One region of the Mesorhizobium sp. WSM4808 genome, then DNA from elsewhere that is predicted to be linked to it. Evidence: predicted binding sites of a transcription regulator. Region 1 holds the regulator's gene; the other holds the start of a gene.
The links. The regulator PhoB, encoded in region 1, activates phosphate uptake and scavenging genes when phosphate is short. The targets are predictions, from matches to a motif close to TGTCATNNANCTGTCAT.
Positions count from the first base shown of each region.

Region 1 (9,660 bases):
AGCGTCACGATAAAGGCGGGCACTTCGAGATAGGCGATGACGAAGCCTTGAAAAGCGCCGATCAACAGGCCGAGCGCCAGGCCGATGACCAGTGCCAGGACCCAGATCCACGGGTTGCCGAGTTCGAGCCCGACAAAGCGCACCAGGAAATGCACCTGGGCAAATCCCATCACCATGCCGATCAGGCCCTCGGCGGAACCGACCGACAGGTCGATGTTGCGCATGACGATGACCAGCACCATGCCGCAGGCCATGATGGCAACCGCGGATGTCTGCACCGACAGGTTCCACAGATTGCGCGGCGTGAGAAAGGTGCGGCTGTCGAAATCGAGCGGGTTGACGCCAAGGCGCAGGCTGGAAATGACATGCAGCCCAATCCAGATGACCAGCAGCGCGCCGATCATGCCGAGCATGCGGGTGTCGATCTCGGTCGCCTTCAGGAACCGGGCGACGGCGCCGAGTTCCGACGCGCGCGCCGTATCGGTCTGCGGGTTTGACGTCGTATCGGTCATGGTTTCCTCCCACCGGCTGGCCGTCTGGCGCGCATGCCGGAGCCCAGCCTAGAAGCTATCCGCATGATGCGGAAACAGAATTCTTTGAGAAAACGCCGCGGCTTTTGGGCCGCGGCGTTCAGATATTTCAAAGTGGTACGGATCAGTTACAGGCCGCCACGGTGCCGGCGGCGACACCCGCGCAGACTTCGTCCTTCTTGATCCATCCGGCGTCGATGACGACGTTGAGATTGTCCTTGGTGATGGCAACCGGGGTCAGGAACAGCGACTTGACGGTGTTCCCGCCTGGCGTCGTGAAGTCCTTGGCGCCGGCGATGTCGCTCGTCTTCTTGCCGTCGGCGAGCTGCGAAGCGATCTCTGCAGCGTTCTTGCCCAGTTCGCGCGCGTCCTTCCACACCGACACGGTCTGCGTGCCGAGGGCGATGCGGTTCAGCGCGGCGTGGTCGCCGTCCTGACCCGAGACCGGCACGGTGCCGGCCAAGCCTTGAGCCGTCAGCGCCGCGACGACGCCACCGGCAGTGCCGTCATTGGCCGCGACCACCGCGTCGACCTTGTTGTCGTTGGCGGTCAGGAACTGTTCCATGTTCTTCTGGGCGTTGGCGGGCAGCCAGCCATCCGTGTAGGCTTCGCCGACATTCTTGATCTTGCCGCTGTCGATGGCTTCCTTGAGCACTTCCATCGAGCCCGAGAACAGGAAGTCGGCATTGGGATCGGCACCGGAGCCCTTGATGAAGACGTAGTTGCCTTCCGGCTTGACCTTGAACACTTCGCGGGCCTGCATGCGGCCGACTTCCTTGTTGTCGAAGGTCAGATAGAAGACGTCCTTGTTCTCGATCAGCCGGTCATAGCCGACGACCGGAATGCCTTCGTCCAGCGCCTTCTGCACGGCCGGGCCGATGGCCGAAGCGTCCTGCGCCAGGATGATCAGGGAATTAGCGCCCTGCGAGATCAGGCTTTCGACATCGGTAAGCTGCTTGCCGGGATTGGACTGCGCATCGGCGGAGATGTACTTGTCGCCGGCGGCCTCGATCGCCGTCTTCATGGCGGCTTCGTCGGTCTTCCAGCGTTCTTCCTGGAAGTTGGACCACGAAACGCCGACAACCTTGTCCTTCGCCTGCGCGACAGACGCGAGCGTCAGCGACATGGCGGCACCCGCCAGGATGGCGGCCGTGAATCTTTTCATATTATCCTCCCTGCGCCGCGTATGGCGCGACCAAACTGACCCGAGGGCCGGCACAGAGGCTCTATTTTTTCGAGCCTCGAAAAAATACTGGGCCAACGCCCGAACGCTGTCAACATCGATTCTGATGGATTTTGATGTCATTTCGAGTTTTTTTCGAGTCTCGGAATAAATAAATGACACGGCCTGCAGCTTCTGCCAGTATTTACCGGCGTCACCGACAGCGTTCCAGGGGCAGGAGGAACCGCGGCGACCGGGAGGATATGAAAGAACATGTCGGTCGGAATCCGCCACGACGATCTGCGCCGCCGCAACCGCGCCATGGTGATCGCGGCAGTGCGCCGCGCCGGACGGCCGTCGCGAACCGAGATCGCCGCGACCACAAGCCTCAGCCATTCGACCATCTCGGCGATTTCATCCGACCTGATCGTCGAAGGCATCCTGACCGAAAGCAAGCCGAGCGAGGCCGGCTCGCTCAAACGCGGCCGGCCGCAGGTCGGCCTCAGTCTCAATCCGGAAGCGGCCGCGGTAATGACCGTGGTGCTGTCGCTGAACTTCCTCTCCGTCGCCGTCATCGACTATGCCGGCCAGGTAATATCCGAGGAACAGCGCCGGCTGGACACGCTGACGATGTCGCGCGAGTCGCTGATCGGGGAATGCACGGCCATCGTGCGGCGCCGCCTGGCAGATCCCGATCTGGACGTGCGCAGCATCGCCCGCATCGCGCTGGCCATCCAGGGCATCACCGACACCCGTGCCCGCGCCATGCTGTGGTCGCCGATCACGCCGCACACCGACATCGCCTTCGCTGACATATTCGAAGACGAGTTCGGCATCCCTGCCATAATGGAGAACGACTGCAACATGATGGCGGTGGCGCTGCGCTGGCGCGACCCCGATCGTTACCGCGACGATTTCATCGCTATCCTTTTGTCGCACGGCATCGGCATGGGACTGGTGCTGAAGGGCGAATTGTTCACCGGCACCCATTCTTCGGGCGGCGAATTCGGCCACATGATCCATCGGCCGAACGGCGCGCTATGTCGCTGCGGACGGCGCGGCTGCGTCGAAGCCTATGCGGGCAATTACGCCATATGGCGCAACGCCAGGCAGATGGGCGAGGATGCAGAACCCGTTGCCGATGTCAGCGACGCCGACATGCGCGCCCTGGCTGCCGCGGCCCGCGAAGGTGACGGACCCGAACGGGAAGCCTATCGCAAGGCCGGCGAAGCGCTCGGCTACGGCCTCGGCAGCCTGTTCGCGCTGATCGATCCGGCGCCGGTCGCCATGGTCGGTGTCAGCGCCGCCGCCTTCGACCTGATCGAGCCGGCATTGCGGCAAGCGATTGCCCAGACCGCCGGCGGCCAGCATTCCAAATCGATTTCCTTCGACACCGAGCCGAACGAACTGCCGCTGATCCGCGAGGGCTGCGCCATGCGGGCGCTGATCTTCGTCGATCAGGAGATTTTTGCGCCGGGCGTGCAGGCGAGATCCGGTTTCGGCGGCAAGAACGTGGCGTGAGTTCAAACGAGGGAGTTCAGTCCTCTCGGATGGCGTATCCGGCCCCACGGATCGTGCGGATGACATCAGGCATACGGCCATTGTTGACCGCCTTGCGCAGCCGGCCGACATGCACGTCGACCGTGCGCTCGTCGATGTAGATCGTCTCGCCCCAGACATTGTCGAGCAGCTGGCTGCGCGAGAACACGCGGCCTGGATGGCGCATCATGAATTCGAGCAGGCGGAATTCCGTCGGCCCAAGCCGGATCTCGCTCTTCTTGCGATAGACACGGTGCGACTCGCGATCGAGCACGATATCGCCGACCTTTAGCACGCTGGACAGCACTTCCGGCTTGGCCCGGCGCAGCAGCGCCTTGACCCTGGCCATGAACTCCGGCGTCGAGAAGGGCTTGACCAGATAGTCGTCGGCGCCGGTCGACAGGCCGCGCACGCGGTCGCTTTCCTCGCCTCGCGCGGTCAGCATGATGATCGGCAGCCGCTCGGTCTCGGGACGCATTCGCAGGCGCCGGCAGAGTTCGATGCCCGAAACCGCAGGCACCATCCAGTCGAGCACCAGAAGATCGGGAACGTTCTCCTGCAGCCGGATTTCGGCCTCGTCGCCGCGCGTCACCACCTCGACCTGGTAACCTTCGGATTCAAGATTGTAGCGGAGCAGCACGCCTAGCGGCTCCTCATCCTCCACCACCATGATGCGTGGTGCGATCATCGGCTGGTCACCCCTGTTATGCCGCTGGCGCGGACATTGCCGTCTCGTCCTGCTTCGGACGATTGGCTGGCAGCTGCGTGCCGGTCAAAACATAGTAGGCATTTTCGGCGATGTTGGTCACGTGGTCGCCGATCCGCTCGAGGTTCTTGGCGCAAAACAACAGGTGCGTGCACGCCGTGATGTTGCGGGGATCTTCCATCATGTAGGTCAGCAGCTCGCGGAATACCGAGGTGTATTTGACGTCGATGCGTTCATCATTGTTTCTGAGCGTGGCAAGCGCAGCCGCGTCAGCGGCGGCATACTCGTCGACGACCCCCTGCACCTGGATCAGCACCAGCTGCGCCATCGCGTCGATCGAATGCGAAAGATCGTGCGGCGTGACGCTCAGCCCGACAGTGCCGACGCGCTTGGCGATGTTCTTGGCAAGGTCGCCGATGCGCTCGAGGTCGCCGGCCATGCGGATCGAACCGACCACCGCACGCAGATCGTTGGCCATTGGCTGGCGCTTGGCGATCAGCGTGATGGCGCGATCGTCCAGCTCGCGCTGGCGGGCATCCATGATGGCATCGTCGGAAACCACGCGCTGCGCCAGCGCATTGTCCGAATTGAGCAAAGCCTTGGTCGAGCCACTGACCATCGAGCGGGCGAGATCGCCCATGTCGCGGATCAGCTGGCTGATCTGCTCCAGATCTTCATCGAAAGATGCAACGGTATGTTCACCCATGATCTTCGTCCCTCATATGCCCGAGTTCAGCCGAACCGGCCGGTGATGTAGTCCTGGGTGCGTTTGTCGTCGGGGGTGGTGAACATCTTGTCGGTGGCGCCCTCCTCGACCAGATAGCCTAGATGGAACATCGCGGTGCGCTGCGACACGCGCGCTGCCTGCTGCATCGAATGGGTGACGATGACGATCGTATAGTTCTGGCGCAGTTCGTCGATCAGTTCCTCGACGCGAGCAGTCGCGATCGGGTCGAGCGCCGAACACGGTTCGTCCATCAGGATCACCTCGGGCGACACGGCGATGGCGCGTGCAATGCACAGACGCTGCTGCTGGCCACCGGAAAGACCCGTGCCAGGTTCCTGCAAACGGTCCTTCACCTCGTTCCAGATTGCCGCCTTCTTCAGGCTCGACTCGACGATCTGATCCATGTCGGCCTTGCGCTTGGCCAATCCGTGGATGCGCGGGCCATAGGCGACGTTCTCGTAGATCGACTTGGGGAACGGATTGGGTTTCTGAAACACCATGCCGACGCGCGCCCTGAGTTCGACGACATCGATGTTCTTGTCGTAGATGTCTTCTTCGTCGAGCGTTATCTTGCCGGTTACCCGCGCGGAATCGATGGTGTCGTTCATGCGGTTGAGGCAACGCAGGAAGGTCGACTTGCCGCAGCCGGAGGGCCCGATCAGCGCCGTCACCTGATTCAGGCGGACGTCGAGATTGACATCGAACAGCGCCTGCTTCTCGCCATAGAACACGCCGACCTTGTCGCCGCGCATTTTGATCACTTCGTTCGACTTGGCGTTCATCTTATCGCCCACTGCGTTTTCAAGCGACTGTTCGGTCATGATGTTCATACCAAAATGCCTTTTTTCTACCAGCGCCGCTCGAACCGACGCCGAAGCACGATCGCGGTGATGTTCATGGCCATGAGGAAAACGAGGAGGATGATGATCGCGCCCGACATGCGCTCGACGAAGGCGCGTTCGGCCTCGTTCGCCCACATATAGATCTGCACCGGCAGCGCGGTGGCCGGATCGAAAGGCGTCGTCGGTGGATCGGCGACGAAGGCTACCATGCCGATCAAGAGCAGCGGCGCGGTTTCGCCGAGCGCACGCGCTAGACCGATGATGGTGCCGGTGAGGATGCCGGGTGCGGCAAGCGGCAGGATGTGCTGGAACACCATCTGCATCTTGGAGGCGCCAAGACCGAGAGCCGCCGAGCGAATCGACGGCGGCACCGCGGCAAGTGCGGCGCGCGTCGCGATGATGATCGTCGGCAGCGTCATCAGTGTCAGCACCAGGCCGCCGACGAAAGCGGCGGAACGCGGCATGCCCAGGAAATTGATGAACACCGCGAGGCCGAGCAAGCCGAAGACGATTGACGGCACCGCTGCCAGATTGTTGATGTTGACCTCGATAAGGTCGGTGAAACGGTTCTTCTTGGCAAACTCCTCCAGATAGATGGAGGCGGCGACGCCGATCGGCAGCGCCAGGAGCAACACGATTACCATCATATAAAACGAGCCGATGATCGCCACGCCCATGCCCGAGGTTTCCGGGCGGCTGGAGGCGCCGTAGGTGAACAGGCCGCTGTTGAAGTGCTCGGCCATCGCGCCCTCGGTCTTGAGCTTGTTCATCCAGGTGATCTGCTGGTCCGAGACCTTGCGTCGCGCTTCCTCGACACTGAGGTCGATCTGGCCCTTGAAAGCCGAGTCGAGATTGGCGGCGGCGAGGATGTTGACGTTGCGTGTCGTGCCGATCACGGACGGATCGGCGGCAACGATGTCGCGCAACTGGACGCGGGCGCCTTCCGACAGGAAGCCCTTGAGCTTCTGGATCATCGGCTTGTCATCAGGAGAGATGCCGAGCTTGGCCACAAGCGCGTTTTCGGCGAGCTTGGGATAATTTGCCTTGATCAGAACGCTCGGATCGGTTGCACGCTTGCCGGAAGGATCGATCACTTTCTCGTCGAACGAGATCGGCAGTGATACCGTCGTCTGCCAGAAGGCGGTGTAGCCTTTCGAGACGATGGTGATCAGCATGATTGCCAGGAACGCCAGGCCTACGGAAATCGCCACGACGCCATAGATGCGGAAACGGCGTTCGGCGGCGTAACGGGCCTTCAGGCCGATGTCGCGGCGCGGATGGGCCGCCGCCCTGACCATCGTATCCATGGAAATGTCGGTCATTCGTACTGCTCCCGATATTTGCGCACGATGTAGAGCGCGACGATGTTCATCACCAACGTCAGCGCGAACAGCGTCAGGCCGAGCGCGAAGGCGACCAGCGTCTGCGGCGAATTGAACTCGAGGTCGCCGGTGAGCTGGTTGACGATCTTGACGGTGATGGTCGTCATCGCCTCGAACGGGTTGATGGTGAGGTTGGCGGCGACGCCCGCCGCCAGCACGACAATCATCGTTTCGCCGATGGCGCGCGAGGCGGTCAGCAGGATGGCGCCGACGATGCCGGGCAGTGCAGCCGGCAGGATCACCCGCTTGATCGTCTCGGAGCGGGTCGCGCCGAGGCCAAGCGACCCGTCGCGCATGGCGCGCGGCACCGCGGTTATGATGTCGTCCGAGAGAGAGGACACGACCGGGATCAGCATGACGCCCATCACCAGGCCGGCGGTGAAGATGCTCTGGCCCTGGATGAAGGGCGAACCGCCGGTCAGCGCCGCGGACAGGTCGCGCAGGAATGGCCCAAGCGTGACGACGGCGAAGATGCCGTAGACGATGGTCGGTATGCCGGCCAGAAGTTCAAGCGCCGGCTTGACCACCGAGCGCACCTTGGGCGTTGCGTATTCGGCCATGTAGACAGCCGACATCAGCCCGACCGGCACCGCAACCAGCAGCGCGACGGCGGCGATGTAGAGCGTGCCCGCAAGAAGCGGGATCAGGCCGAACTGACCCTGGCTGCCGCCCGAACCGGCAGCGGCAAAACGCGGATCCCAGACGGTGCCGAAGAAGAAACTCATCGGCGAGACGCTTTCGAAAAAGGTGATCGTCTGGAACAGCATCGAAAGCACGATGCCGATGGTGGTCAGGATGGCGATGGTGGAGGCGGCAAGCAGCCCCCACAGCATCAGCCTCTCGACATTGTTGCGTGCCCTGGCGCGCGGCTCGATCTGCCTGAGCGCATAGAAGGCGCCGGCGATCGAGGAAACGAGAATGACAATGGCGCCGAACAGGCCGAGCCGGTCCTGGACCTTGTTCGCCTCGACGGCGATCGGGATCATGTAATCCTGCGTGTCGCTCGCCAGTGCCACACCCTTGGCGGCGAGCAGCGGCTGCAGCTCGGCAAAGCTGGCAGGCATTGCGGCCAGTGTGCCTGCATCGAGTTTGCGCAGGCCCCTGGCGAGGCTCTTTACGAGGCTGACATCCAGTGCCTCACTGGCAACCTTGCTGTCGACGGTGCGCTCGGGCAAGGCAGTGTGAATGTGTCGGTCAAGATAGACGGAAGACCCGACGGTCCAGACGGCAAGCAGCAAAAGAGCAGGCAGAACGGCGAGCAGGAAGGCCCACCAGCCATGATAGTGGGCGCGCGAATGCGGCTTGACCTTGCCATTGTCCTGGGCCGCGGCACGTTGCCGACCGATGAAAAAGGCAACCAGGCCGACGGCAACGACGATGGCCAGTACGAGCAAGGACGACATGGACCCACCCCAAGAGAAATTCTTACGCAGCCGCCATTGCGGCCTGCGATGAAACCGGGGCGCGGGATTTGGCCCGCACCCCGGTTCGGCAGCTGATTACATCGACTTTCCGGCGGCGAAAGCGTCACGCTGGGCCTGACGCTCGGCATCCGGAGCAGCAACGAGGCCGTATTCGGCGAGCGGGCTTTCCGGGCCAACCATCTGGTCGTCAAGGAAGAACTCGACATATTCCTTGAGGCCGGGAACGACGCCCAGATGCGCCTTCTTGACGTAGAAGAACAGCGGGCGCGAGACGGGATACTTGCCGCTGGCGATCGTCTCGGTCGAAGGCACGACGTCTTCCACGGTGGCGACCTTCAGCTTGTCGGCATTGTTCTCATAGAAGGCGAGGCCAAACACGCCGACGCCGGTCTTGTTGGAGTCGATGCGGGCGAGCGTCTCGGTATAGTCGCCATCGATGTCCACGGCCTTGCCGTCCTTGCGGATGGCGATGCAGGTTTTGCCGATTTCCTTGTCATCGGCAATGCCGGCGGCCTTGAGAGCAGCCTTGTCACAGCCGGCATCGAGAAGCTTGGTCTCGAACACTTCGCGCGTGCCATGCTTTTCGCCCGGAATATAGGCGGCGATGTCCCAGTCGGGCAGCTTCGGATTGACCTGGCTCCACTTGGTGTTCGGATTGTCGACGAGCTTGCCGTCGACGACCAGCTTGGCCGCGAGCGCCTTGTAGATGTCGGCGGGAACCAGCGCCCAATCCGGGCCCTTGATGTCGGTGGCGAAGACGATGCCGTCATAGCCGATCCGGACTTCCTGGACTTCCTTCACGCCGGCGTCGGCGCAGGACTTGAGTTCGTCCGCCTTGATCGGACGCGACGAATTGGCGATGTCGATGGTGTCTTCGCCGACGCCCTTGCAGAATTCCTTGATGCCCGCGCCGCTGCCGCCGGATTCGACGACCGGGGTCTTGAAGTTGGTGAATGTTTCGCCGAACTGCTCGGCGACGATCTTGGCATAAGGTAACACGGTCGATGATCCGGCGACCTGGATCTGGTCGCGCGCGGCGGCGAAGCCGGACGTCGCGGCGAGCGCAAGCGCAGCGGCCGACGCCGTATAGAGGAATTTCTTCATGTGGCCTGCTCCTGTTCGGAAGATGGTCTCTCGGCGCTCGTCAGTCGGCGCCCGCTGAGGCCAATAGCCTTCGATTATAACAGTCGCATGACAGTTTGATGTCACCCCGGTAACGCCTCATCGGGATGAGCAGAATGCCGCCTGGCCGGCACTCCCGACGCAGCCCCGCTTTGTCACCGGAATCAGGGACTTGCTCGATTCGGTCGAGGCTGGCCGGCGATTTGGGGATCAGCCGGCCTTTATG
Region 1 covers NZ_JBVVQX010000010.1:205,251-214,910, reverse strand. Annotated here, with positions in the region: gene AC0L2U_RS19785 (sugar ABC transporter permease) at 1-512, opposite strand, end outside; gene xylF (D-xylose ABC transporter substrate-binding protein) at 655-1,695, opposite strand; gene AC0L2U_RS19775 (ROK family protein) at 1,966-3,213, shown strand; gene phoB (phosphate regulon transcriptional regulator PhoB) at 3,230-3,919, opposite strand; gene phoU (phosphate signaling complex protein PhoU) at 3,936-4,643, opposite strand; gene pstB (phosphate ABC transporter ATP-binding protein PstB) at 4,670-5,494, opposite strand; gene pstA (phosphate ABC transporter permease PstA) at 5,512-6,828, opposite strand; gene pstC (phosphate ABC transporter permease subunit PstC) at 6,825-8,291, opposite strand; gene AC0L2U_RS19745 (PstS family phosphate ABC transporter substrate-binding protein) at 8,388-9,416, opposite strand.

Region 2 (9,660 bases), on a different contig from region 1:
ACCTCCGGCGGCAGCGCTGCATTCTCCGTGAAATCGCCGATGGCGATCGCATACAGGATCTTGTCGGCGATCTGCCGCCACAGCGAAACGCCACTGCGCCGCTCGATGCCGTCCGCTGACAGCTGCCCGACCTTCATTGCCCCCCACCTTCCAGCGCCCAGTCTTCTATCGCTGTCATCCACCCGTCATGGACACGCGCTAGATAATAGGTATAATTTGTATAGTTGTCTATATCAATAGACAAATTTAGCCACGAGGACGATAGCTTATGCGAGGACAGGAAGCCCGCGACCAGGCCGAGCGCAAGGCCGCCATGGCAACCCTTGCGCAATCCAGCGGCGATGACATCGTACGGCTCTGGAATGAGGCCGGACTGCCTTCGGACGCCGAGTTGCTGCGCGGCCCCGAAACCGGCCTTGTCACCCTGCGCGGCCGCATCGGCGGCGGCGGCGCCGCTTTCAATGTCGGCGAGGCGACCGTTACCCGCGCCACCGTCCGGCTGCCCTCCGGTCAGGTCGGCCATTGCTATGCGCTTGGCCGCGACAAGCAGAAGGCGAGGCTGGCGGCCATCGCCGACGCGCTGTGGCAGGACCCTGCCCGCCGCAATGGGGTCGAGACCGGGCTGATAGCGCCCCTGCGGTCGGCTCTGACCGCAGCGCATGAAAAACGCCGCGCCGAGACGGCGGCAACGAAGGTGGATTTCTTCACCATGGTTCGCGGAGAAGACTGATGGACATTGCAGCGCAATCGATCGAGGGCGGTTTCGCCGATCCGGTCTTCAATGCCCAGACCGTGTTCCGCGCCGTCATGGACGCAATGGCGCGGCCAGGCTCCGTGCAGCCGCTGCCGGCCTTCGCCCGCCCGCCGGCGCCGCTCTCGGCGACCGCCGGCGCCATCGCACTGGCGCTGTGCGACAACGACACCCCGCTCTGGCTCGACCAGGCCCTGCAAGCTTCCACCGCCATCAGATCCTGGCTTGGTTTCCATACTGGTGCGCCCTTGGCCAACACACCGGCCGATGCGCATTTCGCCTTCATCGCGGCCCCGGCCGAGATGATGTCGCTTGATGGTTTTTCGCAGGGCACGCAGGACTATCCCGACCGTTCGACCACGTTGATCCTGCAAGTCGGCGATCTCGTCTCCGGCACGCCGCTGTTGCTCGAAGGTCCCGGCATCGAAACCAGCGCCACGATCGCGCCGGCACAGATGCCGCGCCATTTCGTCGAGCAGTGGAAACAGAACATCAAGCGCTTTCCGCGTGGCGTCGACATCATCCTCGTCACATCAGGCGGCATTGCCTGCCTGCCGCGCACGACGCGCATCAAGACGATGGAGGCGTAAGATGTATGTCGCGGTAAAAGGTGGCGAAGCCGCAATCGCCAACGCCCACAGCCTGCTTGCCGACCGCCGCCGCGGCGACCGTTCGGTGCCGGCCCTTCGTCTCGACCAGATCGTCGAGCAGCTGGCGCTCGGCGTCGACCGGGTGATGAGCGAAGGCTCGCTCTACGACCGTGAACTGGCCGCGCTCGCCATCGTCCAGGCGCGCGGCGACATGATCGAGGCGATCTTCCTGGTGCGCGCCTACCGCACCACGCTGCCGCGCTTCGGCTACTCCAGGCCCATCGACACCGCCAACATGCTGGTCGAGCGGCGCGTATCGGCGACCTACAAGGACCTGCCCGGCGGCCAGTTGCTCGGGCCGACATTCGACTACACGCATCGGCTGCTCGATCCCGAGCTTGCCGCCGGCGCCGATGTCGCCGAGCCCTTGCTGCGCCAGACGGAAGCGCAAGCCATGCCGCGCGTCTCGGCGATCCTCGCCCGCGAAGGCTTGATCGAACCGGACGGCGACATGCCGCAGGACCATGTCCCCGGCGACATCACCCGCGAGCCGCTCGAATTCCCGATGGCGCGCGACATCCGCCTTCAGGCGCTGTCACGCGGCGATGAAGGTTTTCTGCTGGCGCTCGGCTATTCCACGCAGCGCGGCTATGCCCGCAACCATCCCTTCGTCGGCGAGATCCGCATCGGCGAGGTCGAGCTCGATCTCGACGTGCCCGAACTGCCCTTCGCTGTCCCGCTCGGCACTGTCCGGGTCACCGAATGCCAGATGGTCAACCAGTTCAAAGGCTCGGCCAAGGCGCCGCCGCAGTTCACCCGCGGCTACGGCCTGGTCTTCGGCCAGAGCGAGCGCAAGGCGATGGCGATGGCGCTCTGCGACCGGGCGCTGCGCGCGAAGGAGCTCGGCGAGGATGTCGTCGCCGCGGCCCAGGACGAGGAGTTCGTCATCTCACACTCAGACAATGTCCAGGCGACCGGCTTCGTCGAGCATCTGAAGCTGCCGCACTATGTCGATTTCCAGGCCGAACTCGACCTCGTGCGCCGCATGCGCGCCGAATATGACGCGCGTGAGAACCCTGCAAAGATAGAAGAAAAGCGAGAGGCAGCAGAGTGATGCTAGTGGCCGCCGCCATCAACCGAGCCGCCGCCGTAACCGCCACTGGCGCCGGCTACAGTCTCGCCCTGCGCGCCATCTTTCGGCGCAGGAAGAACCATGCGCCGAAGGACAAACGCGACCACGCCGACGAACGCCAGCAGCAGAATTCCGATATGCAGCCAAGCGGTCTGGGTCATCCGATTTCGCCCCTGTTTCCGCGCCCTGGATGCCAATTCAATAGCACAATGCGGATGTGATCGCCATGACTGACATCGCCACCTACAACTTCGCCTATCTCGACGAGCAGACCAAAAGGATGATCCGCCGGGCGATCCTCAAGGGCATCGCCATCCCCGGCTACCAGGTGCCGTTCGCTTCGCGCGAAATGCCGATGCCCTATGGCTGGGGCACCGGCGGCGTCCAGGTCACCGCTTCGATCATCGGCCCGGACGATGTGCTCAAGGTGATCGACCAGGGCGCCGACGACACCACCAACGCGGTCTCGATCCGTGCCTTCTTCAAGAAGGTCGCCAACGTCGCGGTGACGACCGACACCGCCAGCGCCACCATCATCCAGACCCGCCACCGCATCCCCGAACATCCGCTGACGGCGGGCCAGGTGCTGGTCTATCAGGTGCCGATCCCGGAGCCCCTGCGTTTCCTCGAACCGCGTGAGACCGAAACGCGCAAAATGCATGCGCTGGAAGAATACGGCCTCATGCATCTGAAACTTTACGAGGACATCGCCAAGCACGGCCGCATCGCCACCACCTATGCTTATCCGGTCAAGGTCGAGGGCCGCTATGTGATGGACCCGTCGCCGACGCCGAAATTCGACAATCCCAAGATGCATCGCTCACCGGCGCTGCAGCTGTTCGGCGCCGGCCGCGAAAAGCGCATCTATGCGGTGCCGCCCTTCACCGAAGTGGTCAGCCTCGACTTCGAGGATCATCCGTTCGAGGTGCAGACCTTCGACCAGCCCTGCGCGCTGTGCGCGGCCGAGAATGTCTATCTCGACGAGGTCATCCTCGACGACCATGGAGGCCACATGTTCGTCTGCTCCGACACGGATCATTGCGAGAAGCGGCGGGCGGACGGCCATCACGGCCACCTTGCTTCAGAAAACCATCTTGCCTCGGAAAAAATGGAGCCGGCGCAATGACCGACGAACCGCTGCTGCGCGTCTCGGCGCTCTCCAAATTCTACGGCTCGCGCGTCGGCTGCGACAACGTCTCCTTCGACCTGTGGCCGGGCGAAGTCCTGGCTGTGGTCGGCGAGTCCGGCTCCGGCAAGACGACATTGCTCAACTGCCTGTCGACGCGGCTGCTGCCCTCCTCCGGCAGCGCCAGCTACCGCATGCGCGACGGCCAGTTCCGCGAGCTCTACCGCATGAGTGAGGCCGAGCGCCGCTTCCTGATGCGCACCGACTGGGGGTTTGTCCACCAGAACCCGGCCGACGGCCTGCGCATGACGGTGTCGGCCGGCGCCAATGTCGGCGAGCGGCTGATGGCGGTCGGCGACCGCCACTACGGCAAGATCCGCGCCACCGCCGTCGACTGGCTATCGCGCGTCGAGATCGACGAGGACCGCATCGACGACGAGCCGCGCGCCTTTTCCGGCGGCATGCGCCAGCGCCTGCAGATTGCCCGCAACCTCGTCACCGCCCCGCGTCTGGTGTTCATGGACGAGCCAACCGGCGGCCTCGACGTCTCGGTCCAGGCGCGCCTGCTCGACCTGCTGCGCGGTCTGGTCACCGATCTTGGTCTCGCAGCCATCGTCGTCACCCATGACCTTGCCGTGGCGCGGCTTTTATCGCAGCGCATGATGGTGATGAAGGACGGCCGCGTCGTCGAAAGCGGTCTCACCGACCGCGTGCTCGACGACCCGCGCGCGCCTTACACGCAATTGCTTGTTTCCTCGATTCTGCAGGTTTGACGATGACGCAAACGACTGACGATTGGAGAACCTTCTGATGGCAACCCCGCTCGTTGTTTCCGGCGTTGCCAAGAGCTTCACCATGCATCTGCGTGACGGCATCAAACTGCCTGTTGTCGCCGGTGTCTCGTTCTCGATCAGGGCCGGCGAATGCACCGTGCTCGGCGGCCCGTCCGGTGCCGGCAAGAGCTCGATCCTGAAGATGCTCTACGGCAACTACGCCGTCGACGAAGGCCAGATCATCGTCACGCATGATGACGGGCTGATCGACCTGGCCACCGCCAGCCCTCGCACCGTGCTTGCGGTGCGCCGGCAAACGATCGGCTATGTCAGCCAGTTCCTGCGCACCGTGCCACGCGTTTCGGCGCTCGATGTCGTCGCCGAACCGCTGGTCGAGCGCGGCGAGGATCGCGAGATTGCCCGCGGCAAGGCGCGCGCCTTGCTGGCACAGCTCAACCTGCCGGAGAAACTCTGGGCTTTGCCGCCTGCGACCTTTTCCGGCGGCGAGCAGCAGCGCGTTAACATCGCGCGCGGCTTCATCACCGAGCATCCAATCCTGCTGCTCGACGAACCGACCGCTTCGCTCGACGCCAGGAACCGCGACGTCGTGATCGAACTCATCGCCGCCAAGAAGGCGGCTGATGTCGCCCTACTCGGCATCTTCCATGACCACGACGTGCGCGAGGCGGTTGCCGACCGCATCATCGACGTCACCGCGTTCGCGTCCGGAAAAATCGCCGCATGACCAGGAAATTGTCCGAGACGCCGCTGGTCCACCCGACGGCGGATGTACAGAATTCGACGCTCGGCCGCTGGACCGAGATCGCCGACCGCAGCCGGGTCTCGGAAAGCGAACTCGGCGACTATTCCTACATGATGCAGGACTGCTCCGTCTGGTGCGCGACGATCGGCAAATTCGCCAACATCGCGGCCAGCGTTCGCATCAACGCCACCAACCACCCGACTTGGCGGCCGACGCTGCATCACTTCACCTATCGCGCCTCGGACTACTGGGACGATGCCGAGCACGAGACAGAATTCTTCGCCCAGCGCCGCGCCAAACGTGTCACCATCGGCCACGACACCTGGCTCGGCCATGGCTCGACCATCCTGCCTGGCGTCACCGTCGGCGATGGCGCCGCGGTCGGCGCGGGTGCGGTGGTCTCGAAAGATGTCGCGCCCTATACCATTGTCGGCGGCGTGCCGGCCAAACCGATCCGCGAGCGCTTCGATCGCCGCACGGCCGAACGCTACCAGGCGCTCGCCTGGTGGGACTGGGACCATGCAAGGCTGCGCGCCGCGTTGGATGATTTCCGGGAGCTTGAGGCCGAGACGTTCCTAGAGAAATATGGTGGATAGCGACGTCCAGGAATGGCGGTCACTGACGCGGGGCAGCGGGGCATTATCACAAACCGCCCCGGCCCCTACTATCCGCATGACATGCCTCTCGACACCAGCATCGGCGCCATGACGGCCTTGTCTGGAACGCTTGATGGCACCAGCTCGCCAGGCCCGCGTTCCAAATCACCTTCGACTGCTGACCCAGGGTCGACACTAGACTCCAGCCTGTGGAGCGTAACAAAACTGACATCACCGCGACACGGCAGGTTCATGTGGCTGCGCTAGGCGAGAGCCTGACGATCAATGGTCCGGACCTGGAACCTGCCCCCATGCCAGCAAATTCCGCCACGCTCGAAATCCGCGGTGTCACCCGACGATTTGGCAAGAACACTGCCGTCAGCGACATCAACATCGCGATCCCGCATCGTCAGATGGTTGGCGTCATCGGCCGTTCGGGCGCCGGCAAATCGACCCTTCTTCGCATGATCAACCGTCTCATCGATCCCAGCCAGGGGTCGATTTTTTTTGACGGCGCCGAGGTCTCCCAGCTGCGCGGTTCGCCACTACGGCGCTGGCAGCGCGATTGCGCCATGATCTTCCAGCAGTTCAACCTGGTGCCGCGCCTCGACGTGCTGACCAATGTGCTTCTCGGCCGGCTGAATCACCGCTCCACCATGTCGAACCTGCTCGGCATCTTCTCCCGCGAGGAACGAGCCGAGGCGATAGCAGCGCTGGAGCGTCTCGATATCGCCCGCACCGCGCTGCAGGCCGCCGACACCTTGTCGGGTGGCCAGCAGCAGCGCGTCGCCATTGCCCGCGCGTTGATGCAGCAGCCGAAGGTGATCCTCGCCGACGAGCCGATCGCGTCACTCGATCCGCTCAACGCCAAGGTGGTTATGGATTCGCTGCAGGATATCAATTTGCGCGAAGGCATCACCGTGATCACCAACCTGCACACGCTGGACACGGCCCGCACCTATTGCAACCGTATCATCGGCATGGCTGCCGGCAAGGTCGTCTTCGACGGCCCGCCGGAAGAGCTCAACCGCGAGGCCGTGCGCATGGTCTACGGCGCCGACAGCAGCGGCGGCGAAATCTCCGAGGCCATCACCTCGACCAGTGTCATCATCAAGCAAAAAATCGCCGCATCCGCCGGACCGCTTGAGCCAGCCTTTCCTGGTTACTGAGCGACCTGGATCGCCAGCCCGCGTCAAGGGCATCATATCCCAACGCAGCCGGCGCGATGCCGGGACCAACAGGAGAGAGACGAGATGTTTAGAAAGATACTTTTCGGTGCCGTTTCCGTCATGGCCATGGCGATGGGCTCGGTCCAGGCACAGGATCTGAAGGAATTCCGCGTCGGCATTCTGGGCGGCGAGAACGAAGCCGACCGTCTGCGCAACTACCAGTGCTTCGCCGACCACATCAAGCAAGTTCTCGGCGTCGAGAAAGTTTCGCTGTTCCCGGCCGCCGACTACGACGGCGTCATCCAGGGTCTGCTCGGCGGCACGCTCGACTATGCCGAACTCGGCGCTTCCGCCTACGCCAAGGTCTACCTCGAGAACAAGGACGCGGTTCAGCCGATCCTGACGACGGTCCAGACCGACGGTTCGACCGGCTACCATTCGGTTATGGTCGCCCGTGCGGATTCCGGCATCAAGACACTCGCTGACATGAAGGGCAAGAAACTCGGTTTCGCCGATCCCGATTCGACTTCCGGCTACCTGGTCCCGGTCACCTCGCTGCCCAAAGACATCGGCATGGATGTGAAGAGCTATTTCGCGTCGACCGGTTTCGGCGGCGGCCATGAACAGCTTGTCCTTGAAGTTCTGAAGGGCACCTTCGATGCCGGCACCACCTGGGCCTCCGGCGTCGGCGACTTCAAGGATGGCTACAGCTCCGGCAATCTGCGCAAGATGGTCGACAAGGGTGTCCTCAAGATGGACGACCTCGTAGAGTTGTGGCAGTCCCCCTTGATCCCGAACGGCCCGCTGGTCATACGCACCTCGCTCGACGCCGACACCAAGCAGAAGATCACCGATTTCCTGACCAAGCTTCCGCAGACCGACCCGGCCTGTTTCGCGGCGGTGCAAGGCGGCGACTTCAAGAGCTATTCGCCGGTCACCCCGGAATTCTATCAGGCGATCATCGACGCTCGTAAGGCGAAGATCGGCTCGTAAGCCAAAAGGCACGACGCCGCCGGGGCCAAAGTGCCGCCGGCGGCGTTGCCGCGTCACGGGCTGGGGAACTATCGATGAGTGCGACCGAAATTTACCGCGCGCCTGCGCTCTCCACGGAAGGAGCGTTAGCCGAGCGGCACTGGCGCGACCTCGCCGCTCGCCGGCGCCTCTACACGATCGGAGGCCTGGTTTTCCTGTTGCTTGCGCTCTCGGGCTCGCTCTGGTTCGCCAATGAGACCAACGCCGGAAAGTTCTTCGACCGCCTTCCCCACATCGCCGACTTTTTCGTCGAATTGAAGCCGCGCGACTGGTTCGACCCGGTGCGCGCGCTGTTCGACCTGCCGTCGCCCTATGACGATGGCAGCCTCAAATTCGACTATCCCGAAGGCCGGGTCTACCTGACCCAAGGCATCTACATTCCGGAGTATTTCTACCGGATGATCGAGACCCTGAACATTGCGCTGTTTTCGACCCTGGTCGGCTCCACCTTCGGTTTCCTGCTCTGCTTCCTGGCTGCAAGCAACGTGACGGCCAGCCGCTGGCTCCGCTTCACCACGCGCCGCTTCCTCGAAATTGTCCGCGCCTTTCCGGAAATCGTCATTGCCGGCTTTTTTCTGGCGATCTTCTCGCTTGGGCCCATTCCAGCGATCCTCGCGGTCAGCATCCACACCGTCGGCGCGCTCGGAAAAATGTTCTACGAAGTGGTCGAGAACGCCGACATGAAGCCTGACGAAGGCTTGCGGGCCGTTGGCGCCAACTGGGTCGAACGGGTGTGGTTCGGCATGGTGCCTCAGGTTCTGCCCAACTTCATGAGCTATTTCCTGCTCCGCTTCGAGATCAATGTGCGCGCTTCGACCATTCTCGGTGCCGTCGGCGCCGGCGGCATCGGCGAATCCCTGCGTCTTTCGATCAGCCGGGGCCATGAGGCCAAGACCATAGCCATCGTGTTTCTGCTGTTCTGCACGATTGTCGCCGTTGACCAGTTTTCGGCATGGCTGAGACAACGTCTCGTCGGCAGGCAGGCGTTCGCATACGGGCGCGGAGAGTAACGCAATGAACGCCGACGCCATCAACGACATCGCCGCTCGCTATCCCGATGCGTTTCAGCGGCCTTTATGGAAGCGCTATGCCGCCCCGTTCGGCATCCTTCTATGCATCCTCTACACCTTTTACTGCTCGTGGTTCTTCTCGATCGGCATCGTTCTCGGAAAGGCGAACTGGAACCTGGCCGGCGCTTATCTCGCCGACTGGGTGTCTTACGAAATCCGCCCGGACATCGAATTCAAGGACGGCTATCTGACCATCGACTACTCTCGTTTCTCCAAACTGGGATCCAATCCAAATCCCGACTGGGTTATCAAGCAGATTGCCGAGGTCGAGCGGCGGGTCCACGCCGCACCGGCACCGGCGACCGCGACCGACAAGTCGTCGCAGGGTTCGTTCATGGCGGCTGGCGCGCCAACGGCCGAGAATCCGGCCCCCTCGCCAGACAAACCAGTTCCGGCCGCGCCCAAAACGGTGCGCGAAAAGGCCGTGGTAGCGGCGACCGTCGTCCTTGGCAGCGGCCAGATTGCCATTGCGCCAAATCTTGTCACGGTGACGCGCGGCGCCGAAAGCGTCGTCTTCGACATTGCCAAGGACAGGTCTGTCACGCCGCGCACACCGCTGCCTGACTGGATAGAGCAACGCAAGCCAGGTTCGACAGCCTATGTCTCGTTCGGATTTTTGGGCCGCGCTGAAGTGCAAAATGACGAGGTGATCGCCTGG
Region 2 covers NZ_JBVVQX010000006.1:200,163-209,822, reverse strand. Annotated here, with positions in the region: gene phnF (phosphonate metabolism transcriptional regulator PhnF) at 1-137, opposite strand, end outside; gene phnG (phosphonate C-P lyase system protein PhnG) at 269-730, shown strand; gene phnH (phosphonate C-P lyase system protein PhnH) at 730-1,341, shown strand; gene AC0L2U_RS13395 (carbon-phosphorus lyase complex subunit) at 1,343-2,455, shown strand; gene AC0L2U_RS13390 (hypothetical protein) at 2,458-2,634, opposite strand; gene AC0L2U_RS13385 (alpha-D-ribose 1-methylphosphonate 5-phosphate C-P-lyase PhnJ) at 2,700-3,599, shown strand; gene phnK (phosphonate C-P lyase system protein PhnK) at 3,596-4,372, shown strand; gene phnL (phosphonate C-P lyase system protein PhnL) at 4,410-5,117, shown strand; gene AC0L2U_RS13370 (DapH/DapD/GlmU-related protein) at 5,114-5,731, shown strand; gene phnC (phosphonate ABC transporter ATP-binding protein) at 6,043-6,900, shown strand; gene phnD (phosphonate ABC transporter substrate-binding protein) at 6,985-7,893, shown strand; gene phnE (phosphonate ABC transporter, permease protein PhnE) at 7,968-8,942, shown strand; gene phnE (phosphonate ABC transporter, permease protein PhnE) at 8,947-9,660, shown strand, end outside.
Region 2: a site for PhoB is predicted at 5,947-5,963, ahead of phnC (phosphonate ABC transporter ATP-binding protein). Genes of this name have one in related genera too.